DNA from 3 places in the Duganella sp. genome. Region 2 is predicted to be linked to each of the others. Evidence: predicted binding sites of a transcription regulator. Region 2 holds the regulator's gene; each other region holds the start of a gene.

Evidence for each region. Region 2 encodes FliA, which starts transcription of late flagellar genes. Its sites were predicted from a motif close to CTAAAGTTTNNNNNNNNNNNGCCGNTA; they were not measured.
Region 1: ABDW57_RS20980 (flagellar protein FliT) is a predicted target of FliA. The motif match lies at 6,751-6,777, and genes of this name have one in related genera.
Region 3: ABDW57_RS27650 (flagellin) is a predicted target of FliA. The motif match lies at 6,146-6,172, and genes of this name have one in related genera.

What each region holds. Positions count from the first base shown of each region.
Region 1 covers NZ_JBCNLB010000015.1:15,491-24,877, forward strand. The annotation lists gene ABDW57_RS20945 (DnaJ C-terminal domain-containing protein) at 1-598, opposite strand, end outside; gene ABDW57_RS20950 (beta/gamma crystallin-related protein) at 662-976, opposite strand; gene ABDW57_RS20955 (MATE family efflux transporter) at 1,070-2,440, shown strand; gene ABDW57_RS20960 (S9 family peptidase) at 2,521-4,728, shown strand; gene ABDW57_RS20965 (CsbD family protein) at 4,827-5,018, opposite strand; gene ABDW57_RS20970 (class I SAM-dependent methyltransferase) at 5,087-5,731, opposite strand; gene ABDW57_RS20975 (HDOD domain-containing protein) at 5,848-6,675, shown strand; gene ABDW57_RS20980 (flagellar protein FliT) at 6,822-7,100, shown strand; gene ABDW57_RS20985 (aminotransferase class I/II-fold pyridoxal phosphate-dependent enzyme) at 7,150-8,355, opposite strand; gene ABDW57_RS20990 (LPXTG cell wall anchor domain-containing protein) at 8,450-9,387, opposite strand, start outside.
Region 2 covers NZ_JBCNLB010000001.1:1,054,062-1,063,448, forward strand. The annotation lists gene ABDW57_RS04845 (DUF4351 domain-containing protein) at 1-915, shown strand, start outside; gene flhF (flagellar biosynthesis protein FlhF) at 1,024-2,478, shown strand; gene ABDW57_RS04855 (antiactivator of flagellar biosynthesis FleN protein) at 2,471-3,271, shown strand; gene ABDW57_RS04860 (RNA polymerase sigma factor FliA) at 3,291-4,022, shown strand; gene ABDW57_RS04865 (flagellar motor protein) at 4,004-4,750, shown strand; gene motD (flagellar motor protein MotD) at 4,752-5,513, shown strand; gene ABDW57_RS04875 (flagellar protein FlgN) at 5,510-5,986, opposite strand; gene flgM (flagellar biosynthesis anti-sigma factor FlgM) at 5,994-6,311, opposite strand; gene flgA (flagellar basal body P-ring formation chaperone FlgA) at 6,408-7,121, opposite strand; gene flgB (flagellar basal body rod protein FlgB) at 7,276-7,704, shown strand; gene flgC (flagellar basal body rod protein FlgC) at 7,707-8,117, shown strand; gene ABDW57_RS04900 (flagellar hook capping FlgD N-terminal domain-containing protein) at 8,137-8,835, shown strand; gene ABDW57_RS04905 (flagellar hook protein FlgE) at 8,874-9,387, shown strand, end outside.
Region 3 covers NZ_JBCNLB010000036.1:5,548-14,934, reverse strand. The annotation lists gene ABDW57_RS27685 (bifunctional (p)ppGpp synthetase/guanosine-3',5'-bis(diphosphate) 3'-pyrophosphohydrolase) at 1-135, shown strand, start outside; gene ABDW57_RS27680 (hypothetical protein) at 148-1,059, opposite strand; gene ABDW57_RS27675 (hypothetical protein) at 1,046-1,960, opposite strand; gene greB (transcription elongation factor GreB) at 1,902-2,468, opposite strand; gene ABDW57_RS27665 (histidine kinase) at 2,507-3,682, shown strand; gene ABDW57_RS27660 (response regulator transcription factor) at 3,696-4,343, shown strand; gene ABDW57_RS27655 (diguanylate cyclase) at 4,469-6,058, shown strand; gene ABDW57_RS27650 (flagellin) at 6,361-7,938, shown strand; gene ABDW57_RS27645 (flagellar protein FlaG) at 8,030-8,422, shown strand; gene fliD (flagellar filament capping protein FliD) at 8,641-9,387, shown strand, end outside.

The DNA.
Region 1 (9,387 bases), on a different contig from region 2:
GCCCGGCCGCGCCCGGCTGGCCCTGTCCCGACAAGCGCAACTGCTGGCCGGCCGTCACGCCCTTTGGAATATTGACGCTGAGATTGCGCTCGCGCGTGACGATGCGGTCTTGCGCGTCGCGCTCGGCCACCATCAGGCTGATGGTGCGGGTCGCGCCCTGGTAGCTGTCGGCCAGATCGATGGTGATGCTGGCGTGGCTGTCCTCGCCGCGCTGCGGCGCCTGCTGGCGCCGGCGTCCGCCGCCCAGATTGGCAAACAGATCGGCAAAGAAATCGCTGCCCATCGGATCGGCGCCACCGAAGCCGCCCGCGCCGCCGTTACCGCCGCCAAAGCCACGGCCCCAGTCCGGCGGCGGCCGGAATTCCTGGCCGGCGCGGTATTGCTGGCCGCGTCCGAGGTCGTCGTAAGCGGCGCGCTTTTCCGCGTCGCCCAGCACGCCGTAGGCTTCATTGATTTCCTGGGTTTTCTTCTGGGCGTCGGCTTCCTTGCTGACGTCCGGATGGTATTTGCGGACCAGCTTGCGGTAAGCCTTCTTGATTTCCTCGTCGCTGGCCGTCTTGGCCACGCCCAGGGTCTGGTAGTAATCCTTGTATTCCACGTTTGCACACTCCCGTATGGCTGCACCGTCAGTCTAGCGAAAATTGCGCAAGCACGTGGTTCGCTACTTCACTTTCTTGGGCTCCACTTCGCGCACTGACGAAATCATATTGTCGAATCCTTTCAGCTCGCCGTACTCGCCTTCCTTGAGCACCATGCATTTGCCCTTGTAATGCTTTTCCGCGCACACCTCCCACGAGCCCTTGTGCACCACCACGCTGGAGGTCTTGTCGTTGAAGCCCTGCAGATCCAGGTCCGGCGCCGCCTCGTGCAGCGTGATGGCCGGTCCGCCCAGATGTTCGCGCGTGTACAGCGTGATGTCACCTGCCCAGACGACAGGGCTGGCACAGAGTAGAAAAGCGGCAAGGATACGGGGCATGGAGCATCTCCAGAGGGCTGAGCACGCATCATAACGCGCAAAACTGTTAGCAACACAGTAAAATTGTGCGTTTCTGTAACGCACTTTCCGCCCATGCCGCATACCTTTACCCTGCCCAATATCCGCCGTGAAATCGCCTCCCTGTGGATGCTGGCGTGGCCGGTGCTGATCGGCCAACTGGCCAATGTCGGCATGGGCGTGGCCGACGTCGCCATGACTGGCCACACCAGCGCCGATGAACTGGCGGCGGTGTCGCTCGGCGCCTCGGTGTGGGGCATCATTCTGGTCACGGTGACCGGCATCATGATGGCGGTGAACAGCATCGTCGCCCACGACGTCGGCGCCGGCGCGCTGGACAAGGTGCCGCACACGGTGCGCCAGGCGCTGTGGAGCGGACTGGGCGTCGGGCTGGTAGCCGCGTTGCTGGCCAACCTGGCCACGCTGGTGTTTGACCACCTGTATCTGACGCCGCACGTGCAGCATCAGGCGTCGCTGTTCGTGCACATCATCAGCATCGGCCTGGTGCCGCTGGCGGCCTACCGCGCGCTGTACGGCTACAGCACCTCGATTAACGAAACCAAGCCGGTGATGGTGATTGCCATTCTCGGCCTGGTCTTCAACGTGTTCGTCAACTGGCTGCTGGTGTTTGGCAACTGGGGCTTCCCGGCCCTCGGCGGCGTCGGCTGCGCGGTGGCGACCGGCTTGTGCATGTGGCTGATGCTGGGCGCCATGCTGGTGTGGATCCGCTTTGCGCCGGCGTACCGCGCCACCTATCCGTTCACGCATTGGGAGTGGCCGCACTGGCCGGAGATCCGCTCGACCCTGCGCCTCGGCTTGCCGATCGGCGTGACCTATTTTGCCGAGGTCAGCGCGTTTGGCGCGGTCAGCCTGCTGGTGGCGCGCTATGGCGTGGTGGAAGTGTCGGCGCACCAGATCGCCTTGAATTTCAGTTCACTTACTTTCATGGTGCCGCTCAGTTTTGGCATCGCGCTGATCACCCGCGTCGGCCAGTCGATGGGCGAAGGGGACGCGGTGCGCGCGCGCTTTGTGGCCTGGGTCGGCGTTGGCATGGCGCTGGCGTTCGGCGTGCTGTCGGCGGTGCTGATGGTGGCGTTCCGCCACCAGATATCGGCCGCCTACACGTCCGATCTGGCGGTGCAGGCCCTGTGCGCCTATCTGCTGGTGTTTGCCGCGCTGTTCCAGCTGTCGGACGCCACGCAGGTGGCGACCTCCAGCGCGATTCGCGGCTACAAGGTCACGCGCCAGCCGATGCAGATCCAGCTGCTGGCGTTCTGGGGCTTTGCGCTGCCGCTCGGCTGCTGGCTGGGCCTCGGCCATGACATGGCGGCGGCCGGCTTCTGGATCGGGCTGTGCATCGGCCTGACAGTGGCGGCCGTGCTGCTGAGCTGGGCGCTGCACCGGCTGGCACAGCAGCGGGTGGCCGAAGGAAAAACGGTTTTCTAGCCTGGATTCAGAATCTTGCCGTCTGGGCACGGCCGTGTGCGTCTGGTATCGTCTCGGATTCAGCCTAACAGAGAGACACCATGCGCTTCATACTTTGCTTCCTGGCCTTGCTGGCCGGCGCCAACGCCCACGCGGAAAAACTCACGCTCGACCGCATCCATAGCGATCCGTCGCTGAGCGGTCCCGGCGTGCGCAGCCTGAAAGTGTCGCCGGACGGCGCCCGCGTCACCTTCCTGCGCGGCCGCGAAGACAACCAGTTCCAGATGGACCTGTGGGAATACAACCTCAAGGACAAGACCACGCACCGCCTGGTCGATTCCAAGAGCCTGGTGCCGGAAGAGAATCTGTCCGATGCCGAGAAGGCGCGCCGCGAGCGTGAGCGCATCGCCAGCCTGAAAGGCATTCTGAGCTACAGCTGGTCGCCGGACGGCAAGCGCCTGCTGGTGCCGATCGCCGGCAATCTGTATCTGATCGACGTGGCCAGGCCGGATCAGGCGCGCATGGTCGCTTCCGGCAATGTGTTCGATCCGAAGATTTCACCGCAAGGCCGCTACGTCTCCTTCGTGCGCGACCAGAACCTGTTCGTGATCGATCTGTCGACCGGCAAGGAAAAGCAGCTGACCACCGACGGCAAAGGCGTCATCCACAACGGCGAGGCCGAGTTCATCGCGCAGGAAGAAATGGGCCAGACCACCGGCTACTACTGGGCGCCGGACGATTCCGCCATCGCCTACAAGCGCTACGATGAAACGCCAGTGCCGGTGGTGCGCCGTTTTGAAATTTTTGCCGACCGTACCGAAGTGGTCGAGCAGCGCTACCCCGCCGCTGGCGATCCTAACGTGCTGGTGGAGCTGAAGATCGTTTCGCCAGTCACCGGCGACATCCGCGACGTCGCGCTGGGCGCAGAAAAAGATATTTACCTGGTGCGCGCTGACTGGAGCAGCAACAGCAAAGCCCTGCTGTTCCAGCGCCAGTCGCGCGATCAGAAGAAACTGGAACTGATCTCGGTCGATGCCGCCACGCTGGCGCAGAAAGTCCTGATCACTGAGACCTCGCCCACCTGGGTCAGCATCTTTGACGACCTGCGTTTCCTGTCGGACAACAAGGGCTTCGTCTGGTCGTCGGAACGCAGCGGCCGCAAGCACTTGTACCTGTACGACATGAACGGCAAGCTCAAGCACGCCATCACGTCCGGCGAATGGGGCATCGACCGCCTGCTGGCACTGGATGAAAAGAACGGCCGCGTGTACGTGCAATCGAACCGCGATGCCGTGGTCGACAGCCAGACCTATGTGCTCAAACTGGACGGCAGCACCGCCGACAAGCCAACCCGCGTCACGCAAGGCGATGGCTGGCACGACTCGGCCTTCGCGCGCAATGGCGAAGTGTTTGTCGATACCTTTTCCAACCCGGACACGCCGCCGCAAGTGAGCATCCGTCGTCCGGACGGCAGCATGATCCAGTGGCTGGAGCATAACGAACTGAACGCCAGCCACCCGTACGGCAAATATCTGGACGCGCACCTGAAGACCGAGTACGGCACGCTGAAGGCCAAGGATGGCCAGACGCTGTACTACTCCATCATCAAGCCAAGCGGCTTCGATTCGGGCAAGAAGTATCCGGTTTACCTGTCGACTTACGGCGGCCCGCATTCGCAGCACGTGTCGCGCAAGTGGGGCAACTTCTTTGACCAGTATATGGCGCAGCAAGGCTTTGTGGTCTGGCGTCTGGATAACCGCGGTTCGTTCCGCCGCGAGCGCGCATTCACCGACGCCAATTACCATCAGTTGGGCCGCGTGGAAGTGGAAGACCAGTTGACCGGCATCGAGTGGCTCGGCAAGCAAAGCTTCGTCGACGCCAAGCGCATCGGCGTGTTCGGCTGGAGCTACGGTGGCTTCATGACCTTGCGCCTGCTGGCGGAAGCGTCGGACAAGATCGCCATGGGTGTGTCGGTGGCGCCGGTGACTGACTGGTCGCTGTACGACACCCACTACACCGAGCAGTTCATGGGCACGCCGAAAGAGAACGCGGCCGGCTATGAATACAGCGGCGTGTACTCGCATCTGGATGGTTTGAAATCGCCGCTGCTGCTGATGCACGGCATGGCTGATGACAATGTGCTGTTCACCAACACCACGCGCATGATCGACGCGCTGGTGAAGCGCAATGTGCACTTTGAGCTGATGACTTATCCGGGCGGCAAACACGGCATCTCAGGCCGCGCGCCGCAGCGCCATGTGTATGGCAATATCGAGGCGTTCTTCAAGAAAAATCTGAAGCCTGAGTAAACACCCCGTCGTCCCGGCGCAGGCCGGGATCCATAGAAAGCATGCAGCAACTCAGCGCAAACGTTCCATGGGTCCCGGCCTGCGCCGGGACGACAGGCTTAGTTGCGGTTGCCTTTGACGATATCTTCAGCGGCTTCCTTGGCGTCGCCATAGCCTTTCTGGATTTTGCCTTCAGCCTGTTTGTTCAGGCCTTTGGCTTGCTGCTCCGAGCTGCCTACCAGCTTGCCAGCTTCTTCCTGGATTTTGCCGCCGACTTCCTTGACTTTACCTTTGACTTGATCCTTGTTCATGATGAACTCCTTCTTAGCTAAAGGACACGCAGCCCAGCGCTGCGTGCATGAACACCACTATAGGCCGCTCATGGTCGAGCTTCCGTGCGGTTCCGTACGCAACGCCAAACACTGGCCAGCCATGGCTGCTGATTGCGCGGCAAACCCTCCGGCCGGTAGTAGTGGCGGATCGGCGTAAAGCCGGCATCGGTCAGGTATCGCTCCCACGTTGCATAATCGTAGTAACTGCCGTAGCGCGGGCCGTTCCAGCCTTCGCGGTTATCGCCGCGCGGATTGGAACTGAACAGCACGCCCCCGGTCTTGAGCGCGTCATGCAGATCGCGCAGCACCTTCGGCAGCGCGGCGCTGGGTACGTGAAACAATGAAGCATTGGCGTAGATGCCATCGAAGTGCTGCGCCGGCAAATCCAGATGCACGAAATCCTGCTGCCACACTTCGCAGCCGCTGAACGCGCGGGCCATTTCGACAAAGCGCGCCGAACCATCGATACCGACCGGTTCGTGCCCCATCGCCTTGAATGCCTTCAAATCCCGTCCCGGCCCGCAGCCCAGATCCAGCAAGCGATACGGCGCCGGCGCTTCGATCGCTTCCAGCAACGCCGCAATATTCTGGCTCACATCATGATCGATGGTGCCAGCGAAGAACTGCTCGGCATTGCGCTCGTAATGCCGCAACGTGGTTTGGGTAATTTCATCTATCTGTTTTTGTTCCATGGCGCCAGTGTACCCCGACACAGAAAAGCGACGCTTCCCCGTAAATCTCTTCTATCATTCGAGGAATCCCTATATAGTTAGCCTACAGCAACGCGCTAATCACCGAGGAGATAAATATGAAACTTGATGCCCTGTTCCAGAATCCAACTGCGTTGCCCACTGCGCCCAAGGTCGTAGAAGAGCTGATCAGCAGTTTCGACAAGGCCAGCGTCTCGACCGAAGAGATCGCGAAAAAATTGTCGACGGACCCGGTACTGAGCGCCAAGCTGCTGCGCCTGGCCAACTCGGCCTACTATCATGTCTCGCGCAGCATCGGCACCGTGGAAGATGCCGTGCTGATGCTCGGTTTCGTCACTGTGCGCACGCTGGTCATCAGCTCCGGTCTGGTGAGCGGCTTTAAGACCGTGCCCGGCCTTGACCTGAAGCAATTCTGGAAGTACAGCCTGCACACCGCTGTTTCGGCCAAGTGGATTGCCAAGAAAACCAAGGAAAACACCGACCTTGCCTTTACCATCGGCATGATGCACGCCATCGGCCAGCTGGTGATCCATTCGGCGGCGCCGGAACAGGCCATGGCGCTCGATAAAGTCGCCGGTCCGCTGGATTCGCGCCGTCTGGACGCCGAACAGGCATCGCTGGGCTACACCTTTGCCGATGTCGGCGCCGAACTGGCCAAGCGCTGGAAATTCCCGCACACCTTCTCGGAAACCATCTCGGCCTTCCCTGAGCCGCACCACAACGGCGAACTGAACCGCCTGGCCGCTGTGGTGGCCCTGGCCGCCTGGCGCGCACGCGTGGCGCAGGCCGAGCTGAACGACGACGAAATCGCCGCCTGCTACCCGGTCGATCTGGCCGAAGAACTGGGCCTGGAAGACAATGCCCTGATCGACGACATGCCGCCGCCGGACGAACTGAGCGCCGGCCTGGAAGAGCTGGTCAAGTAAGCATTGATCTTTCGTCATCAAAATCCGCCTGTTTTGCCGCAGGCGGATTTTTTTTCGATTTTTTTTCAGAAAACCCTAAAGTTCCCGTTTAAGGCGACGTTAATCAGGACATGCGGTAATCCGCTTTAACTTAGCCAGGTGGGAATATGACCTCTTCCGAAGTCCTCTCGATGTACGAAAACATTGCCGGTTTGACCAATCAAATGGCGGCCGCTGCACGCATGGGAGATCTGGACCGCCTGGGCAAGCTGGAAACCGAATGCGCAACCGAGTCGCGCGCCATCAGCACCGGTGTGCCAGCCCTGAGCGGCGCGCAACGCCTGCGCAAGATCGACTTGCTGAAGCAAATCCTGGCCAACGACCGCGAAATCCGCGACGCCACCGATCCCTGGATGAACAGCATCCCAGGCATGGCCCGTCAATAAACGGACCGGCCCGGAAATCAAGCAAGCGCCTCCTTCGAGGCGCTTTTTTTTATGCTTCCAGCGCCACGCGCAGTGACAGGGCGATGCCTTGCGCCGCTTTGTTGATCTCGTCCAGCGACGGGAAGCTTGGGGCAATGCGGATGTGACGGTCTTTCGGATCGACGCCATAGGGGAAGGCGGCGCCGGCCGGGGTCAGGGTGATGCCGGCTTCCTTGGCCAGCGCCACGGTGCGCTTGGCAGCGCCGTCCGGGGTGATCAGGTCGATGAAGTAGCCGCCTTCCGGACGGGTCCACGCGACGCCTGGCACATCGCCCAGATAGGCCTGGAACTGTTCCAGCACCGCATCAAACTTTGGCTTCAGCAGCTGGCGATGTTTTTCCATCAACGCTTCCACGGTCGGCAGGTCCTTCAGGAAACGCACGTGGCGCAGCTGGTTGATTTTGTCCGGGCCGATGCTGCGCAGGCCGGCGTGTTTGGTCCACCAGGCGATATTGGCCGGCGACGCCGCCAGCGCCGCCACACCCGAACCCGCCCAGCTCACCTTGGAGGACGAGGCGAACACGATCGCGCGGTCCGGATTGCCGGCTTTGGCGCAGGCTTCCAGGATATTCGCCACGGCCAGCTTCTGCTCGCCCAGATGGTGGAAGCGATAGGCGTCGTCCCACATCAGGCGGAAATCCGGGGCTGCGGTTTTCATCGCGGCCAGGCGTTGTACCACGGCATCCGAATACACCACACCGCCCGGATTGCTGTACTTCGGCACGATCCACATGCCTTTGATGCTGGCGTCTTCCGCCACCAGTTTTTCCACCAGATCCATGTCCGGACCTTGCTCATTCATCGGGATATTGATCATCTTGATGCCGCGCGCTTCGCAGATGGCGAAGTGGCGGTCGTAACCGGGCACCGGGCACAGGAAGGTCACCGGATTCTGCACCCACGGCGCATGGCCTGGCACGCCGTTCAGCAGGCTGTAGATAATCACGTCATGCATCAGGGACAGGCTGGAGCTGCTGTCCACCACCACTTGCGCGGCTGGCACATCCAGCAACTGCGCGAACAGCGCGCGCGCTTCCGGCAGGCCGATGGTGCCGCCGTAATTGCGGGCGTCGGTGCCGTCGGCGGCGGTGTAGCCGTCCAGCGCCGCAGTCAGCGCGTTGGACAGGTCCAGTTGTTCCGGCGCGGGCTTGCCGCGCGACATATCGAGTTTGAGGCCGAGTTGTTTGAAGGCTTGGTACTGTGCTTGGTAGCTCATGAGGAAGGGGTTGGTTGATGTGAAAAAAATACTATACCCCAGATCGCCTGCACCAATTTAGAGCTTGCAGCTATATGCTTATGCGCTCACCGCATTACGAGGCTGACGACGCCGGTTCCGGCACCGGCTTGAATTCCTCTTCCGGCTCCTCGACCTTCTTCTTGCGGAAGCCTTGCCAGATCTTCAGCGGCCCTTTGCCGGCTTTTTTCTTACGCCACAGAACGAAGCCGCCGCCCAGCAGCGCCAGCAGGCCGGCGCCGCCGGCGATCAGCGGCAAGCTGCTGCTGGTTTGCTCGGCGGGCTTGTCCTTTTCCTTCTTGTACTTCAGCTTGGGCAGCACGCGCACCTGCTTGGTCGGCACGGATGCCGATGCCGCGGATGCCGCCGCGCTGGCCGCTGTTTCACTGGCCGCCACCTTCGCCGCGTGCATCTCGGTCTCGCCCTGCGCTGCCATGCTGGCCGACAACTGCCCTGCGGCCGCGCCCTTCCCGCCGCCGGCCGCGCCAGCGGCGCTGTCGGCCGATGCCTTGCCTTGACCAGTGCCCGAGGCCGCCTGCTTTTCGGCTGCGGCAGGCGCAGCGGCAGATGCCGCAGGCTTGGCCCCATCAGACGTCGCACTGGCCGCCCCCGGCCTGGCCGCGGCGGCGGCAAGCATCGCGCCGGGTGCCGCCTTCGCGGTGGCCGCACTGGCCGGGCCTTCGCCGTGCCCCGCCGCAGGCGCCGCGCCTTTGGCCGCTGGTGCAGCGCCGCCGAGCGCGCCCTGCAGCGCCTTCAGCTTGCCTTCCAGCTCGGTCAACTTGGAGGAAATCTCGGTATTGTGATTATCGAGCGCTACGCACTCCTTGGCAGTGATGCCGCCCGCCGGGCAGGAGGCCGACGCTGGCCGCTTGACGCCCTTCGGCAGCGGCAGCGGCGCCAGCGGCAACAAAGCCTGCGACACGCCCACCGGCACCTCGGCCGATTCTTCCCTGGCAGATGGTTTGATCGGCTTGCCATCCGGCGACACCAGCACGCCAGCAATCCGCCGCGCCT
Region 2 (9,387 bases):
ACCAACTACTTCCCTGAATTCATGGCCTTCTATTTTCCCGACGCCCACGCGGCGATCGACTGGTCGCGGCCGTACGCGTTTCTCGACCAGGAGCTGGCCTCCCTGTCGCGCGACGCCGAGGTCGGCAAGCGCCTGCTCGACAAGCTGGTGCGTGTGCACCTTTGTGACGGTGGCCAGCAATGGGTGTTGGTGCATCTGGAAGTGCAGGGCTGGCACGACGCCGCGTTTGCCGAGCGTATCTTTACCTACCACTACCGCGTGTACGATCGTTACCGCAAGCCGGTGGTCAGCATGGCGGTGTTGGCTGACAGTGGAAAAGGCTGGCGGCCGTCGAGGTTTGTCTATCGCACCATGGATTGTGAAATGCGTCTGATTTTTCCGATCGTGAAGTTGCAGGACTATGCAGACCGCTTGCCGGAATTGCTGGCCCATCCCAGTCCGTTTGCGCTGGTGACGTCCGCTCATTTGCTGACGCAGCAGACCCGGCGCAATGCTGAACATCGACGTGCCGCCAAGTGGCGCCTGACCAGGCTTCTGTACAAACGTAGCTGGGACAAGCAGCGTATCATCGATTTCTATCATGCGATCGATTGGATGATGCGCCTGCCGGATGCGCTGGATGCGCAATTCAGAGACGATGTGTATGCATTGGAAAGGAGAGAGGCCATGCCCTACATAAATAATTTTGAGCGGGCCGGGCGCAAGATCGGCCGGCAGGAAGGGTTGCTGGAAGGACGGCAAGAAGGGCGGCAAGAAGGGCGTGCTACCTTGCTGGCGTCCATGTTGGCAAAGCGCTTTGGCGCCCTGGATGCGGTGGTGATGGCGCGGCTGGCGACAGCGGATGCGGAGCGGCTGTCGGCATGGGCGTTGAACTTCGTTGATGCCCGCACGCTGGACGAGGTTTTCCGCGACTGAATTGCGGCCGATTTCCGGCCTTGTTCATCGGATCGTTTCCAAGGTGCATCGTCAATAATGGAAGCATAGGAGTGAAGCTGCTCCATTTGCTTTCCACGAGAGACGGTCATGAACGTTAAAAAATTTACCGCGTCGACTTCCCGCGAAGCGCTGCGCAAAGTCCGCGAATCGCTCGGCCCCGACGCCGTGATCCTGTCCAACCGCCAGGCCGATGGCGTGGTTGAAATCCTCGCCCTCGCCAACGACGATGCCGCGTCGCTGGCCATGCCCGCACCGCATTCGCCGATGGCGGAGCCAGCCCCATCGCTGGACCTCGGCACCACCGCTATCCCTGCCATCTCCAGCGGCCGCGTCGAGCCGCGCTTTGAAGATGAGCTGCCGCACATGTCGCCGCCAGTGGCCGCCAAGCCGGCCAGCCTGCCGCCGCAGCCGCAACGCCGCGTGGTCGCCTCGCACTCGTCGCTGGCCACCAAGGTGGCCGCCGCTGCTGCGCCCGCGCCGGCACCGCAGCCGAAAGCCGCGCCAGCCATTGACGCCAACCAGATCGCCGCCCTGGTCAGCGCCGCGGTCGCCAGCGCCAAGGAATCCGCCGCCGCTGAAATGAGCGGCATGATGAGCGAACTCCGCGCCATGCGCGGCATGATGGAAACCCAGCTGGCCGAACTGTCGTGGGGCGCGACCCAGGCGCGCGAGCCGCACAAGACCGCCGTGCTGCGTTCCATGCTGGCGGCCGGTTTCTCGGCCAGCCTGGCGCGCTACCTGATCGAAAAACTGCCAGCCAATCAGCGCGACGCCGCCGACAGCCTGCGCTGGATGAAAACCGTCCTGGCGCGCAACCTGCAAACCATGGCCAACGAAGATGCGCTGATTGACCAGGGCGGCGTGTTCGCACTGGTCGGCCCGACCGGCGTCGGCAAGACCACCAGCACCGCCAAGCTGGCCGCGCGCTGCGTGATGCGCCACGGCCCGGACAAGCTGGCCCTGATCACCACCGACGCCTACCGTATCGGCGCCCACGAGCAGCTGCGCATCTACGGCAAGATCCTCGGCGTGATGGTGCACTCGGTGAAAGACGAAGCCGACCTGCGCATTGCCCTGAAAGAGCTGAAAAACAAGCACACCGTGCTGATCGACACCGTTGGCGTCAGCCAGCGCGACCAGATGGTGACCGAACAAGTCTCCATGCTGCAAGGCGCCGACGCCAACGTCAAACGCCTGCTGTGCCTGAACGCCACCGCCACCCAGGAAACCCTGAGCGAAGTGGTGCGCGCCTACCAGGGCAGCGGCCTGGCCGGCTGCATCATGACCAAGCTGGACGAGGCCGCCGCCATCGGCAATGTGCTGGACGTGGTGATCCGCCACAAACTCAACCTGTTCTACGTGTCGAATGGCCAGCGCGTGCCGGAAGACCTGCACCTGGCCGATCCGGCCTACCTGATCGACCGCGCTTTCAAGTTGAAACGCGATATCGTCAACACCCAATACCAGGATGCAGAGCTGCCTCTGCTGATGAGTAGGGAAGGTTTCGGCCTGACCACCGAGCGCGAGGTGCACCTTGGCTAACTTCAATTTCGACCAGGCGGAGGGACTGCGCCGCATGCTGGCGGGGCCGCAGCCCCGCATCGTCACCTTCCTGTCGGCAGCGCCGCAGGACGACAAGGGTTCCATGCTGGTCAACCTGGGCGCCTCGCTGGCCCGCGCCGGCAACGACGTGCTGATCGTCGACGCCTGCGCCAGCGCCCACGGCGTGGCTTCGCGCCTTGGCGTCGATGGCGGCCACAGCCTGCTGAACGTGGCGCGCCAGGAGTGCGGCCTGAACCAGGTCATTCATCCGGTGCCGCAAGGGTTTGCTGTGGCGTCCATGACACGCGGCGCGGCGCGCTCCGGTCCGGACGAAACGCGCCGCCTGGCCAAGGCTTTCGATGTGATGGCCAAGCAAACCGGCATGGTGCTGGTGGACGGCGAATTTGACGGCGTGGCCTTTCCGGTGCCGGTCATGGCCAGCTCGGAAATCGTGGTGCAAGTTTCCAATAGCGCTACCTCGATCAAGGCCGCCTACAGTATGATTAAGCGCCTGAACCAGGAACTGGGCCGTCGCCCGTTCGGGATTCTGGTGACCGGGGCTTCCGAATCGGAGGCAAAGGTGGTATACGATAATATGGCACAGGCAGCCAGCCGTTACCTGGCGGTCAACCTGGTTTCCATGGGCTCGGTGCCGGCGGATGAGTACCTGCAACGCGCAGCGCGCTTGGGGCGCGCGGTGGTTGATGCGTTTCCGCTGGCCGGGGCTTCAGTCGCGTTCCGTCAGCTGGCGGGGCGCTTCGCGCTGGGGGGAAATAGCCAACTCAGCGCTTAATTAATACAAAAATATTCGAATGTACACGGTAAAAGGGAAAGCGGACAAGGACACCTTACTGACGGAACACATGCCGTTGGTCAAGCGCTTGGCCCACCACATGAAGGCGAAACTGCCGCCCAGCGTCGAAGTCGACGATCTGGTGCAAGCCGGGATGATCGGCCTGCTCGACGCCATCAGCCGTTACGAAGAAACCCACGGCGCCCAATTTGAAACCTACGCGGTGTTGCGCATCCGCGGCGCCATGCTGGATGAGCTGCGCAACAGCGATTGGCTGCCGCGTTCGCTGCGCCAGAATATGCGCAAGGTCGAGGCGGCCATGTCGACGCTGCAGCAGCGCCTGGGCCGGCCGCCGAGCGAATCGGAAGTGGCCAAGTCGCTCAAGCTGTCGCTGGCCGACTATCAGGAAATGCTGTCCGACGGCGGCGGCCACCAGCTGGTGTACTACGAAGATTTCCACGACGATGACGGCAACGACAGTTTCCTCGACCGTTACGCCTCGGACGACGAAGCCGATCCGCTGCGCTCGCTGCTGGACGGCGACTTCCGCCAGGCCGTGATCGACGCCATCGACGCCTTGCCGGAGCGGGAAAAAATGCTGATGGGCCTGTACTACGAAGAGGAGCTCAACTTGAAAGAAATCGGCGCCGTGATGGGTGTCTCTGAATCGCGCGTATCGCAGCTGCATACGCAAGCCGTGGCGCGCCTGCGTGCCTCACTCCGGGAGCGGTCTTGGACTGGGCCAGCGTAGCCGGCGTCCTGGTGGCGCTGGCCGGCATCGTCATCGGCCAGGGACTGGAGGGCGGTAAGGTCACTTCCTTGCTGCAACCGGCGGCGTTTGCGATCGTGGTGGTCGGCACCTTCGGCGCCGTGCTGCTGCAGACGCGGCCGAAAACCCTGTGGCGCGGCCTGCGCATGCTGCGGCTGGTGTTTGCGCCGCCGCCCGACACCCGCGCCGCGCTGGCGCGCGACATCAACGCCTGGAACCTGGCGGCGCGCCGCGACGGCCTGCTGTCGCTGGAGCGTTACATGCTGGCCTCCAAGGACAAATTCAACACCAAGGGTCTGCGCCTGATTGTTGACGGCATCGCGCCCGACAAGCTGCGCCAGCTGCTGGACACCGAAATCACCGCCTATGAAACCGAGGAGCGCCAGGCGGTGCGCATCTGGGAATCGGCGGCCGGCTATTCGCCCACCATCGGCATCCTCGGCGCGGTGCTGGGCCTGATCCATGTGATGGAAAACCTGACCGACCCGAGCAAGCTGGGCTCCGGCATTGCGGTGGCGTTTGTGTCCACCATCTACGGTGTCGGCCTGGCCAATCTGTTCTTCTATCCGATCGCCAACAAGCTGAAAGCGATCGTCACCCAGGCCGTGCACCAGCAGGAGATTGCGGCGGCGGTGTTTTACGATATCGCCACCGGCGACCACACGCGCGTGATTGACGAGCGCATCGCCACGCTGCTGCGGGAGCATTGAGATGCAGTACCGGCGCGCGCGCAGGAAGTTCGACGACGAACCGGAAAACCACGAACGGTGGCTGATTTCCTACGCCGACTTCATCACGCTGCTGTTCGCGTTTTTTGTGGTGATGTACGCGATTTCGGCGGTCAATATCGGCAAGTACAAGATTTTCTCTGACGCGCTGGGTGACGCCTTCGGTGGCAAAGGCGCGGCGCAGCCGGTCAATACCGAGGTGCCCAATCTGCCCATTCCCAATCCGGCCATCAAGCGCCGCAATGAATTGCTGCGCAAGGAAAAGGAGCAGATGACCAAGCTGGCCCAGGATCTGTTGTCCACCATGGCGCCGCTGGTGAAGGAGGGCAAGGTGCGGGTGACGCAGAACAGCCGCGGCGTCAGCGTCGAGATCAATGCTTCGGTGCTATTCGATCCGGGCGATGCGCGGCTGATGCCGGAATCGGTGGAAGCGCTGCGCGCGGTGGCGGCCCTGCTCAAGGACGACAGTCACGATGTGCAGGTGGAAGGCCACACCGACAATCAGCCGATCGGCAATACCCGTTTCCCGTCCAACTGGGAGCTGTCGTCGGTGCGCGCCAGCAGCGTGGTGCGCTTGTTTATTGATGCCGGCGTGGCGCCGCAGCGCCTGACGGCGGTGGGCTTCAGTTCCAACCAGCCGGTGGCGCCGAACGACACGGCGCAGGGCCGCGCACGCAACCGCCGCGTGGCGGTGACCATTCTGTCGGGTATCCCCGATCCAAGTACGGAAGTGCCGACGAATTAACCGGCGAGGAAACCGCGGCTGCGCGGCAGGGAAGTGGAGATGCCGGCCGGGCCGTAGAAGTTGTTGGCCGTGCCGTTTTGCGGCCGCAAGGCCTGCAGCGCGCCCTGGGTGTGCCCCATCTGCTTATTGATCAACATGCCGTTCACGCGGTTCAGTTCCTTGGCTTCGCGCGTGTGCTGCAACAGCGCCTGCCACAGACTGGCCGATTCGTCGCGCGCTTCGCCGCTGGCGGCGATCCACGCATCCATGCCGGCTTCCTCGGCAGGAAAGCCGCATTTGCCCAGCGAGCGGTGACGTTGCGCCGACAACAGGGTCATTTGCGTGACCAGCGCGGTTTTGCGGGTGGTGATGGCCGGTAAGGCCTCGATGTCCGCCGTCACCAGCAGGTGCTGCTCCTGGCGCAGCACGTCCAGCAGGGTGGACATGATCTGTTCTTCTTCGCGCAGGCTGTTCAGCGGGGTGACGGTGGTCATGATGATCCTATCGTTTTCTTGAGTGCAGCAGATCCTTGACGGTATCCAGCAAGCCATCCGCTACTTTTTCCGAGTTGACCTGGAACTGACCGTCGGCAATCGCCAGCTTGATGCGTTCGACTTTCTTGGTGTCGAACACCGCATTGGCGCCGCCGGCCGAACTGGCCGCCATGGCCTGGCCTTGCGGCGACAGGCGTACATTGTCCGACGCAACGTTGGTCGCCGCCGCTTCGGCCGCTTTTTCCGCGCCGCGCGCGGTGGAGCCGGTAGCAGCAGGCGTCGACGGCAGGCCGGGCGTGCTCTTTAATGTGTCATTGATTTTCACAGCATTTCCTTCTCAGCTAGGAGTACGAAACTCCGGGATCTGAGTCGGTAACGGCGGCGGCGGCGGAAACTTTAGCTGGACTGTGCCGCAAGTTGCTCAAAATGCCACCTCCACCGTCCCGCCAGTCTTGGCGATGCCGGTAATTTGCTGGCCGTTGGCGGTTTTCACCTGCACCACCTGGCCTTCGCCGGCCGTGCTCATGGCGCGCGCCTCGGCCGACACGCTGAAACCATTGCCACTGGACACCAGGCGCACCAGTTGACCCGACTGCACCACCGGCTTGCTGCGCAAGGTATCCAGGCGCAGGGGAGTTCCTGGCGGCAACGACACCGTGGCGCTGCGGCCGATCACCTGGTTGACGTCGGTGGCTATCCCGGCTGGCAACATTGTCAAATCGCCCTTGAGGATGGTCAGCTGGCCGGCGTCGATCGGCTGGCCCTGCACCAGCGGCGCGGCGCTGGCGACATAATCGCCCACCACCGTCACGCTGGCCTGAATATATACCGTCCAGGCCGAAGGCGCCGCACAGCGCACGCCGACCGAGGTTTTGCCCCAGGCGCGTGCGCCGGGCATGAAGAAGGCTTGCGGATCGGGGCAGGCGGCCAGGTTCAGGCGCGGATCGACCGCGCCGACGTTGACCGTGACTTCGCCCGGCAGGCCGCCGGCCTGCACCTGCAAAAACTGTTCAACGGTACGCTTGAGCACGGCGATGTCCTGGCGGCCGTTCTGGGCGGCGGCGGTGCCAGCGGCGGTCAGCAGGCTGGCCGCCAGTGCAGTGCTCAGCAAGCGCGTAAGTAAGCGAGATTTCATGGCGTCGGTTTCCCCTTCAATGTTGCCATCATAGTCTGGCGGGCTGGACTTGAAGCGTGGAATAGGACTGGAAATGGGGTGTTTATCGCCCGATGGTGACAGCGGCCAACTCCGTATCATCGAATCTGTCACCAATGTGGAAGGGGAGCGAATCATGCTCGGCAGCAAGTTAGACGATTACATGCGCTTTAATGAGACTGCGCTCAGCCTGCGCTCGGCGCGCCAGACCGTGCTCGCCTCCAACATTGCCAATGCGGACACACCGAATTACAAGGCGCGCGATATCGACTTCAGCAGCGCGTTGCAGGCCGCGCTGGACAAGGCCAATCCCGACGCCAGACAAACCTTGAGCACCACCGCCAGCAAGCATTACCCCAACCCTCAGCAAGACGCCGGTACGCTGGCTGACGGCACGCCGCTGTTGTACCGCGGTGTGATCCAGGGGGCGGTGGATGGCAACACGGTGGACATGGACGTCGAACGCAACCAGTTTGCCGACAACGCCATCCGTTATGAAGCCGGCATTACCGCCATCAATGGCCAGATCAAGGCGATGCTGGCGGCGCTCCAGTCAGGGAACTAATCATGTCGCTATTCAAAATTTTTGATGTGTCGGGTTCGGCCATGAGCGCGCAGGCGCAGCGCCTGAACGTGGTGGCCTCCAACCTGGCCAATGCCGACAGCGCCACCAGTGCCAGCGGCGAAGCCTACCGCGCGCGCCAGGTGGTGTTCGAGGCGCAGACGCCCACCAACGGCGGCACCGCCACCGGGGTGCGCGTCAAGCAGGTGGTGGAAGACCAGTCGCCGATGAAGATGATGTACGACCCCAAGCATCCGGCGGCGGACGAAAACGGCTACGTCACCATGCCGAACGTGAATGTGGTGGACGAGATGGTCAATATGCTGTCGGCCTCGCGCTCCTACCAGACCAACGTGGAAACCATGAATGCGGCGAAAACGCTGTTGTTGAAAACCCTGACCATCGGTCAAACCTAACTAAGAGCAAGAGGTCATCATGGCGATTAGCGGCATTATCGATACGCCCAAGGCAGCCACCACCAACAGTGTGGACACCACCAGCAAAACCAGCACCGACAGCGTGCAGGCGGACCAGGACAAGTTCATGAAGCTGCTGGTCACCCAGCTGCAGAACCAGGACCCGCTGAATCCGATGGACAACGCGGCCATGACCAGCCAGCTGGCCCAGCTGTCGACGGTGACCGGCATCAACAAGGTCAACGCCACGCTGGAATCGCTGCGCACCGACATTGCCAGCACCCAGTCGGCCACCGCGATCAGCCTGATCGGCAAGGGCATCCTGGTGGAAGGCAAGGGCATCACGCTCAGCAGCAGCACCGATGCCGATGGCAAGACCACCAGTTCCAGCGTGTTCGGCATCGACCTGCCGTCGGATGCGCAAAGCGTCACCATCAACATCCAGGACAAGAACGGCAAGACGGTGCGCACCATGAGCATGACCAATGCCGAGGCCGGCACCTATCCGATCACCTGGGACGGCACCACCGACGCCAAGACCACGGCGGCGGCCGGCGAATACACCTTTACCGTCGAGGCTTCCAACGCCGGCAGCAAACTCAGCGCCACGCCATTGCAACTGGCGGCCGTGGCCAGCGTGTCGACCGGCAGCGGCGGCGTCAAACTGAATACCTCGCTCGGCCATTTCGCCATGAGCGATGTGAAAGAAGTTCTGTAAGCGCAGTTAAACAAGTCACACCTAGATAGGGGAATACCATGTTCCAACAAGGACTGAGCGGCTTGAATGCTGCATCCAAATCGCTGGACGTTATCGGCAACAACATTGCCAATGCCAGCACCGTGGGCTTCAAGGCGTCACAAGCGCAGTTTGCCGACCTGTATGCCAATTCGCTGAATGGCGTGTCGGGCAATAACGCCGGTATTGGTGTGACGGTGTCCAAGCTGGCGCAGCAATTCACCCAGGGCAATATCGAGACCAGCAGCAACCCGCTGGACGTGGCCATCAACGGCGGCGGTTTCTTCCGCCTGGTGGTGAATGGCGCGGTGCAGTACTCGCGCAACGGCCAGTTCCACGAAGACTCCAGCCACACGCTGGTGAATGCGCAGGGCGCGCAGCTGACCGGCTACCTGTCCAACAAGGCTGGCGTGATCCAGCTGGGCGCGCCAGTACCGCTGACCCTGGACAAGTCCGACCTGACCCCGGTGCAGACCACCGAGGCCAATTTCCAGCTGAACCTGAGCTCGGCGGAAACCGTCCCCACCACGATCC
Region 3 (9,387 bases), on a different contig from region 2:
GACGAGGACAAGGAACACGTGCTGCACCAGCTGCGCTTCACGGTGCAGGTCAAGGACCGCGTGCACCTGGCCGGCCTGCTGCGCAACGTGCGCCGCGTGTCCGGCGTCAACCGCATCCTGCGCGAGCGCGCCTGAACCAGGCCGGCATCACTTGTGCTCCAGCGGGTCGTACCAGTAAGCCTTGTTGGCCAGCGGCGTCTCTGGTGAGAGCAATGGATTGTCCAGTCTGAAGATGCGGCGCTTGCGCAGGTTGACCTTGTTGATCAGCTCGTCGTAAAAGTCGTGGAAGATGCGATCGAAGCTGCCGTCCGCCAGCATGCGCCGCAGGCCGTATTCCAGCCGCCCGGCCAGGCGCGGCTGGCCGGGGGTGACAAAGAAGTAACGCGGCAGCGGGAAAAAGATCGCCATGCTGCGCTCCACCTCCAGGTCGGGGAAGGCCGGCGCATACGCGGCCTGCTCGAACACCGCCTCCTCGATCCCGCGCGGAAAATGCAGGAAGCGGTGCGCCGCCAGCATGCTGTGCAAATTGGCCGTGGAGTTGCCCTGCGCCACCTCAAACCCGGCATGCAGGAATACCGCGGTCGAACTCCACTGGCGCCCCGCCCCCAGCGGCAGCCGCTTGAGCTGCTCCAGCGTGGTGATGGTGTTGAACCTGGCCTGCTGGCTGCCGGCGATCAGTGAAATCCGGTAGCCGGACAAGCCTTTGTCGATCGGAATGCGGATTGGCATCAGGCTGCGCTCCCATTCCGGCGAGGTGATCTGCGCGCTGAGGTTGACCAGCGCGCCTTTCTTCATTTCCGACAGCAGGCGGTCACGTTCCATGCCAAGCGGCGAGCTGCGCAGGTCGTAGTCGCCATAGCGGGCGCTGGAAGCGTCCAGCGCGGCGCGCAGCATCAGCAGGGTGTAGCGGTCGCGGCTGTCCTGGCGGCTGAAGTTATGGTCGATCAGATACACATCGCGCGCCGTCTCCTGCTGCGGCCAGCATGGCAGCGCCAGCAGGCCCAGCGTTGCCGCCATCACGCTGCGGCGCTGGCGCCACCGGGTGTCAATAGGGTACATACCAGTAAGCCTTGTTGGACAGCGGGGTCTGGGGCGGCAACTGCGGGTTGTCGACCCGGAAGATGCGGCGCTTGCGCAGGCCGGCCTTGTCGATCATACCGTCATAGTACTGGTGGAACAAGTGGTCGAAGCGGCCGTCGGCAATCAGCAGTTGCAAGCCATGCTCCAGCCGCCGGGCCAGCCGTTTTTGCCCGCCGCCGAGGAAGAAGTAGCGCGGCGACGGCACGTACAGCGCAAAGCTGCGCTCCACGCTCAGGGTCGGGAACTGCGGCACATAGGCGGCCTGCTCGTGGATCGCTTCGTCGATGGCGCGCGGGAAGTACTGGAAGCGGCCGGCCGCCAGCATGCTGTGCAAACCGGCCGTGCTGCTGCCCTCGACCACATGGAAACCGGCCTGCTTGTAAGTGCTGGTCAGGCTCCATTGGCGGCCGGCGCCGAGCGGCATCGCCTTCAGTTGCTCCAGCCCGCGCACGGCGCTGAACAAGTCCTGGTCGCGGCCGTCGATCAGGGCGATGCGGTAACACGAAATGCCCTTGTCGATCGGGATGCGGATCGGGATCAGCTTGTGCTCCCACTCGGCCGAGGTGACCTGTCCGCTCAGGTTGACCAGCTCGCCCTTGAGCATTTCCTGCAGCAGGCGGTCGCGCTCCATGCGCAACTGCGCCACGCGGAACTCATACGGGCCGTAGCGGGCGCTGGAAGCGTCCAGCGCCGCCGTCACCAGGTGCAGGATGTGGCTGTCGCTATAACTGGATTTGCTGGAGTTCATGTCGATGATGTAGACATCGACCGCGCGCGCCATCCCATGCCAGCCCAGCAGCGCCAGCAGGCACACCTGCCACTTAGTCGGCCGCTGGCGCAGGATAGCTGACCTCCAGTATCTCCAGCTCTTCCACGCCATGCGGGGCCTGGAAGCTGATGGTGTCGCCCTCGCGCGCCTTGGTCAGCGCGCGCGCCACCGGCGCCACCCAGCTGATCTTGCCGTTCAGGGGATCGAGTTCGTCGATGCCGACAATGGTGATGGTGCGCTCCTCGCCGTCCTGGTTGCTGTAGGTGACGGTGGCGCCAAAGAACACCTGGTCGCTGCCGTAATGGGCGCTGGGATCGACAATGAAGGCGGAATCGAGCCGCTTGGTCAGGAAACGGATGCGGCGGTCGATCTCGCGCAGGCGGCGCTTGCCGTAAATATAGTCGCCGTTTTCCGAGCGGTCGCCATTGGAGGCGGCCCAGTGGACAATTTTCACCACTTCCGGCCGCGCGACGTCGATCAGCTGCAGCAGCTCATCCTTGATGCGCTGGTAGCCCTCGGGCCGGATGTAATTCTTGGAGCCGGCCGGGATCGCCAAAGCCAATGCGGCGGCTTCGTCGTCCTCGTCTCCGTCCTGTTCTTTGACAAATGCTTTGTTCATGACGCTTATTGTAATGGCTTTCACGTATCATACATGCCATGAGTTCAGCCGTTTCCCTCCCCCACGATCGCCAGGCCCTGCTCACGGAACTGGAACAGGTGCGCGCCCGTTTTGCCGCCATCGTCTCCAACACGCCGGGGCTGGTGTACCAGTTCGTGCTGCATGCCGACGGCAGCGTCAGCTTCCCCTACCTGAGCGAGGGTTGCCTGGCTCTGCTGGGCCTGACCGCCGCCGAGCTGCACGCCCAGCCGCAGCGCTTCCTGGGCCTGATCCTGGAAGATGACCGCCAGTCCTACCTGGACGCCATGCAAGCCTCGGCCACGGCGTTGTGGAGCTGGAACTGGGAAGGCCGCATCTGGGTCGACGCCTGGAAAGACGTGAAGTGGATCAACCTGCGCTGCACCCCGCACCCCCTGCCCGACGGCGCCGTGCGCTGGGACGGCATCATGACCAATATCACGGACAGCAAGCTGGAGCAGCTGGAAGTGCGCCATTCGCGCGCCCGCCTGGCCGAGCTGAGCGCCCATACCGACCGCGTCAAGGAACAGGAGCGCACCCGCATCGCGCGTGAAATCCACGACGAACTGGGCGGCAACCTGACCGCCATCAAGATGGCGCTGGCGATGCTGGCCGCGCGCCTGGACGGCGACCCGGCGCTGCGCGAAAAAACCGATTACGTCGATGCCCTGGTTGACCGCACCATCGAGGCGGTGCACCGGATTGCGGTCGACCTGCGCCCGGCCCTGCTGGACCTGGGGCTGGTGGCGGCGCTGGAGTGGCAGGTCAAGGAATTCGGCAAGCAGACCGGCATCCACAGCAGCTTCAGCGCCAACCACCGCGACATCGGCCTGGACAACGACCAGGCCACCGCCCTGTTCCGCATCGCCCAGGAAGCGCTGACCAATATCGCCAAGCACGCGCACGCCAGCAAGGTGACCGTCAAGCTGGCGCGGCTGCGCCACCATGTCAGCCTGAAAATTGCCGACAATGGCAGCGGCATCCGCCAGGCCGACCGCGCCAAGCCGGATTCCTTCGGCCTGCGCGGCATGGCGGAACGGGCGCGCGCCCTGGGCGGCACGCTGACGCTGAGCCAGGCCAGCGGCGGCGGCACGGTGGTGGCAATCAAAATTAAGCGCGATACCGCACGCGACAGCCTCATCGCCGCCGCTGCGGACGCTACAATAGCGGCAGAAAACATTTCCACGTCGAAATAATGTGTAGAGATTCATGACAGAAAAAGCCATCATCAAGGTCTTCATTGCAGACGACCACGCCATTGTGCGGGAGGGCTTGAAGCAAATCCTGGCGGAGACGCGCGACATCGTGGTGGCCGGCGAGGCCGAGAGCGGGCTGGATGCCGTCAAGCTGTTCCGCAAATCCGGCTGCCAGGTGATGTTGCTGGATATCTCGCTGCCGGACCGTAACGGCATCGAGGTGCTCAAGCAGATCAAGAAGGACCGGCCGGAGCTGGCGGTGCTGATGCTGTCGATGCACCGCGAGGACCAGTACGCCATCCGCGCGCTCAAGGCCGGCGCGGCCGGCTACCTGACCAAGCAGAGCGCGCCCAAGGAGCTGGTCAACGCCATCCGCCAGGTCGCCGGCGGCCTCAAGTACATCAGCGCGGCGCTGGCGCAGGAGCTGGCCAACCACGTCAATGACGACCACGAGGCGCCGCTGCACGAAACCCTGTCCGACCGCGAATACCAGACCCTGACCATGATCGCCTCCGGCAAGACGGTGGGCATGATCGCCAAGGAACTGTCGCTGTCGGTCAAGACGGTGAGCGAATACCGCGCCCGCCTGCTGGTGAAAATGAAGCTGAAAAACAGCGCCGAACTGACGCACTATGCGATTAAAAATCAACTCATTGAATAAGCGGCGTTAAGATAGTTATACACGGATGAAAGCCCCCTTCCGGCCCTTTATTCCGGTATTGCCGGACGGACAGCAGGCTTATCATAGACGTAATTGGTAAACCATTAAGAGGGCCGCGCGTCACCATGTCCAGCAAACCACCCACTCCCGAGCAGAATCCGGCCGACATCGCACGCGAAGCGTTCCGGCGCCTGGCGCTGCGCCGCATTGCGCCGACGCCGGAAGCCTACCGCGACATTTATAACGAGATTGCCGGCATTGCCGCCGAACCGCCGGCGCCGGCCGCCCCGCTGGGCAGCGCCGATCCGGGCCCGGAATCGGTGCTGAGCCAGTTTGCCACGCGCCTGACGGAAAACAGCGGCGACCTGGCCGAGTTCGGCCGCCGCTTCAACCGCGCGGTCAAGACGCGCGACTGGGACGGCTATGCGCGCGCGCTGTCGCAGCTGGTCGAGAAGCATTTCGTGGCGCCCAAAAAAGGCATCGAGGTGGCCGGCCTGCCCGGCGAGGAGAGCGAGCAGACCCGCACCCTGCGCGACCTGCTGAGCCGCACCCTGACCTTTGCCGTGGCCTCGCTGCTGTCCGGCACGCCGGTGCTGGTGGCCGAAGCCGAGTCGCTGGGCGCGGCCACCAAGACCGCCCACAGCGAGGAAGCGCTGGCCGAGATTGCCGTGCGCCTGAAACAGCTGTGCTACCAGATCGAGCTGCGCGGCGCCGACAGCGGCGAGCAGCAGGAATTGCTGCTGCGCCTGTTCAAGCTGCTGCTGGAAAACGTCAGCGAGCTGCTGGACGACGACAGCTGGCTGCGCGGCCAGATCGAGGCGGTGCAAAACCTGATCGCCGGCCCGCTGGACGTGCGCGCGCTGGAAGAAGCCACGCGCAGCCTGAAGGAAGTGATTTACAAACAGGGCCAGCTCAAGCACAGCCTGGCGGACGTCAAGCTCACCGTCAAGAACATGATGATGACCTTTATCGACCGCCTCGGCCAAGTGGCGGCCTCGACCGGCGACTTCCACGAGAAAATCGGCGGTTATTCGGACAAGATCAGCAAGGCCGACAATATCGCCGAGCTCAACAGCATCCTCGACGAGGTGCTGAAGGAAACCCGCATCGTCCAGAACGAGGCGCTCAAGGCGCGCGACAAGATGATGCTGGCCAAGCAGGAAGTGCAGGACGCCGAGGCCCGCATCCACACCCTCGAAGCCAAGCTGCAGCATTTGAGCGAGCTGGTGCGCGAAGACCAGCTGACCGGCAGCCTCAACCGCCGCGGCCTGGACGATGTGTTCGAGCGCGAGACCGCCCGCTCCGACCGCCGCGGCACGCCCTTGTGCATTGCCGTGCTGGACCTGGACGATTTCAAAAAGCTCAACGACACTTACGGCCACATCGCCGGCGACGCCGCCCTCAAGCACCTGGTCAAGATCGTCAAGGACACGCTGCGCTCGATGGACGTGATTGCCCGCTTTGGCGGCGAGGAATTCCTGATCCTGATGCCGGAAACCACGGTCGAGGCGGCCGCCTCCACCATGACCCGCCTGCAGCGCGAGCTGACCAAGCACTTCTTCCTGCACGATAACGAGAAAGTGCTGATCACCTTCTCGGCCGGGGTGGCCCTGCGCCGCCCGAACGAGGAGCAGACCGAACTGGTCAAACGGGCCGACAAAGCCATGTACACCGCCAAACAGACCGGTAAAAACCGCGTGGTGGTGGCCGACTAGGCCGTTTCTTGTCCTGCCCGCCCCGCCCGGCCGCTGCGCCGGGTTTTTTTTTGAGCAATTTCGGGGTGAAATAAATTTTTTTTCGCCCTAAAGTTTCGTTTTTTACCGTCGTTTAGACGCTCATGCATGACGAACTTTAGCCCTGAAAGCAAAAATTTTCCCGCGTTTGCGCCCTAAACTTTCCGTATGGGAACCCGTTACTGGGAATAACTGCGGTTTGATTGCTTCGGAAACAGAGAGGCAGACCAAGGGGAACTGAGGCACCCGGCCCACAATAAGTAGTACCAGTTTGGAGAAACATCATGGCACAAGTCATCAACACTAATATTGCTTCGCTGAATTCGCAACGTAACCTGACCACCTCGCAAGCCAATCTGTCGACCTCGCTGCAACGCCTGTCGTCCGGTCTGCGCATCAACAGCGCAAAAGACGACGCTGCCGGTCTGGCTATTTCCGAGCGTTTCACGTCGCAGATTCGCGGCAATACCACGGCTGCCCGTAACGCCAACGACGGCATCTCGCTGGCGCAGACGGCCGAAGGTGGCTTGAGCACCGCCGGCGATCTGCTGCAGCGTATCCGCGAACTGGCCGTGCAGTCGGCCAACGGCACCAACTCGGATTCCGACCGCAAGTCGATCCAGAACGAGGTGGCAGCCCTGTCGAACGAACTGAACCGCGTGGCCAATACCACCCAGTTCAACGGCCAGAACGTGCTGGACGGTTCGCTGACCTCGGCCCAGTTCCAGGTTGGCGCCAATTCCGGCCAGACCATCAACATTGGCGTGCAATCGGCCAAGGCCACCGATCTCGGCAACAACACCCTGTCGTCGTCCACCGGCGGTGCCGGCGCCGATTCCACCACCCTGTCGCAGGCAGCGTCGAATGCGACCGGCAGCAACAACATTGCCGCCGACGAGACCCTGACCATCAAGTCCGGCGCCGGCGTCAGCACCACGCTGACCGTCAAGGGCCTGAACGGCACCACCCCGGGTGACAGCGCCGCGAAAATTGCCGCCAACATCAACGGTCTGAGCGGCACCACTGGCGTCACCGCCACCGCCTCGACCCAGGCCACCATCACCGGCATCAGCGATGGCGCAGTTCAGTTCGACCTGCGCGGCGCCAACTCGGTGGCCAACGATGCCACCTCGAAAGCGGTGACCATCTCGGCCAAAGTGGTCGGCGGCGATTTGTCGGCCCTGGCCCAAGCGATCAACGCGCAGAGCGGCACCACCGCCGTGACCGCCTCGATCAAGAAAGATGGCGCTGGCGTATCCTCGCTGGTTCTGAGCAACAGCAACGGCGATGACATCAATATCGCCAACGACCTGGCGGATGCCGCCACCGGTCTGGGCACCGCATCCATCGCTGGCGCGAGCACCCCGGCCAATGGCACCACGCCTGCAGTGAACGCGCCAGCCGTCGCTATCCCGGTAGCGGGCGGTAACTCGGTCACCGTGGGTGGCAAGCTGAGCTTCTCGTCGGACTCCGGTTTCTCGATCAGCTCGACCGGCACCGCCGTGCTGGGCGGCACTGCCGGCACCGCGATCGGCTCGGACCTGCAATCGGTCGCCAAGCTGGACGTGAGCACCGTGGACGGTTCGAACGCGGCACTGAAAACCATCGACTCGGCGCTGAACCAGATCAACAGCAACCGCGCTGCCCTGGGTGCGATCCAGAACCGCTTCGCCTCGACCATCTCGAACTTGAACACCGCCACCGAGAACTTGTCTGCCTCGCGTAGCCGTATTCAAGATACCGACTTCGCTGCAGAAACCGCCAGCCTGACCCGCGGCCAGATCCTGCAACAAGCTGGTACCGCGATTCTGGCGCAAGCCAACTCGCTGCCGAACGGCGTGCTGTCGCTGCTGCGTGGCTAAAATCCGGGGATGAGACGGCGCCGCAAGCGCCGCCGTAACCAGGTTCCCCGGCTGATCTTGTCAGTCGGGGATTTTTCGTAAAGGAAGCATCATGACTATCGATACCATAGGCTCGGCCACCACGGCCGCGAGCGGCCGCCCGGCTGCAAGCGCCCCGGTCGGTTCCGACGCCGCCGTCGCCCAGGGTGCCGCACGGGCCCCGGCCACCGCCGTCGAGACCGCCGCCGCGGTGAAAGCGCCTGCGGCGGCGCCCTCGCTGGAGCAGGTGAACGAGGCGGTGTCGCAGCTGAACAAGTCGGTGCAGGCCAAGTCGCAGGGCCTGGAGTTTTCCATCGACAGCGACAGCAAGCGCACCGTGGTCAAGGTGGTCGATCAAACCACCAAGGAAGTGCTGCGCCAGATTCCCACGCCCGAAGCGCTGGAAATCGCCAAAGCGCTGGAAGCCAAATCCAGCACCGGTCTGCTGATCCAGCAAACCGCCTGAAGCGGCCGCGCCCCGCGCGCGCCGCTTTTTCCCCATCTGTGGCATCCTGACTCCGGGAGCGCCGTCTCCGTCTTTGCTGCCAGTCAGCACGTCTTTCCAGCCTTTCAACGCTGCCTGTTTTTTCAGCTTTGCGCGAACTGGCGGGTGTTCTCCCCTCTCAAGTCCGGTTTGATTCTGCCGATATTGTCTTATATTATTGTTTTACACAGGAGCACAAAGTGGGCATCTCTTCTCCCGGCATCGGCTCGAATATCCCGGTCGACAGCATCGTCAGCAAGCTGATGGCGGTGGAGTCTGCGCCGTTGGCCGATTTCGACAAGAAATCGGCCAGCTACCTGGCGCAGGTGTCCGCTTTTGGCAATCTGTCGGGCGCGCTCGGCTCGTTCCAGTCGGCGCTGTCGGGCCTGACCTCCCTGTCCGGCTTCCAGACCATGTCGGCCACCCCCGGCGACACCTCGATCCTGACCGCCACCGCCACCGGCACCGCCATCCCCGGCAGCTACCGCATCAACGTCACCCAGGTGGCGCAGGCGCAAACGCTGGCCTCGGGCGGTTACAAGACCACCACGGCCGCCATCGGCACCGGCGCCAAGACCACCATCAACTTCTCGCTCGGCACCGTCAGCGGCGGCAGCTTCGGCCTGACCGGCACCCAGCTGGGCGCCAGCCTCAGCACCGGCGGCCTGACGCCTGGCGCGCTGACCATCAACAACACCGCGATTGCCACCGACGGCACCACCCGCAGCGCCCGCCTGCTGGCCGACGCCATCAATGCCAAGAGCACCACCACCGGGGTCTCGGCCAAGGCCGCTGCCACCGTCACCAGCGCCACCTTGTTTGGCAGCGGCGGCGCCTCCAGCTTTGGCGACATCGACACCAGCGGCGGCGGCACCTATTCGCTGTCCGTGGGCGGGGTGGAAATCGCCACCCAGGCGGCCGGCGTGGCCGGCGGCGCCGGCATCACC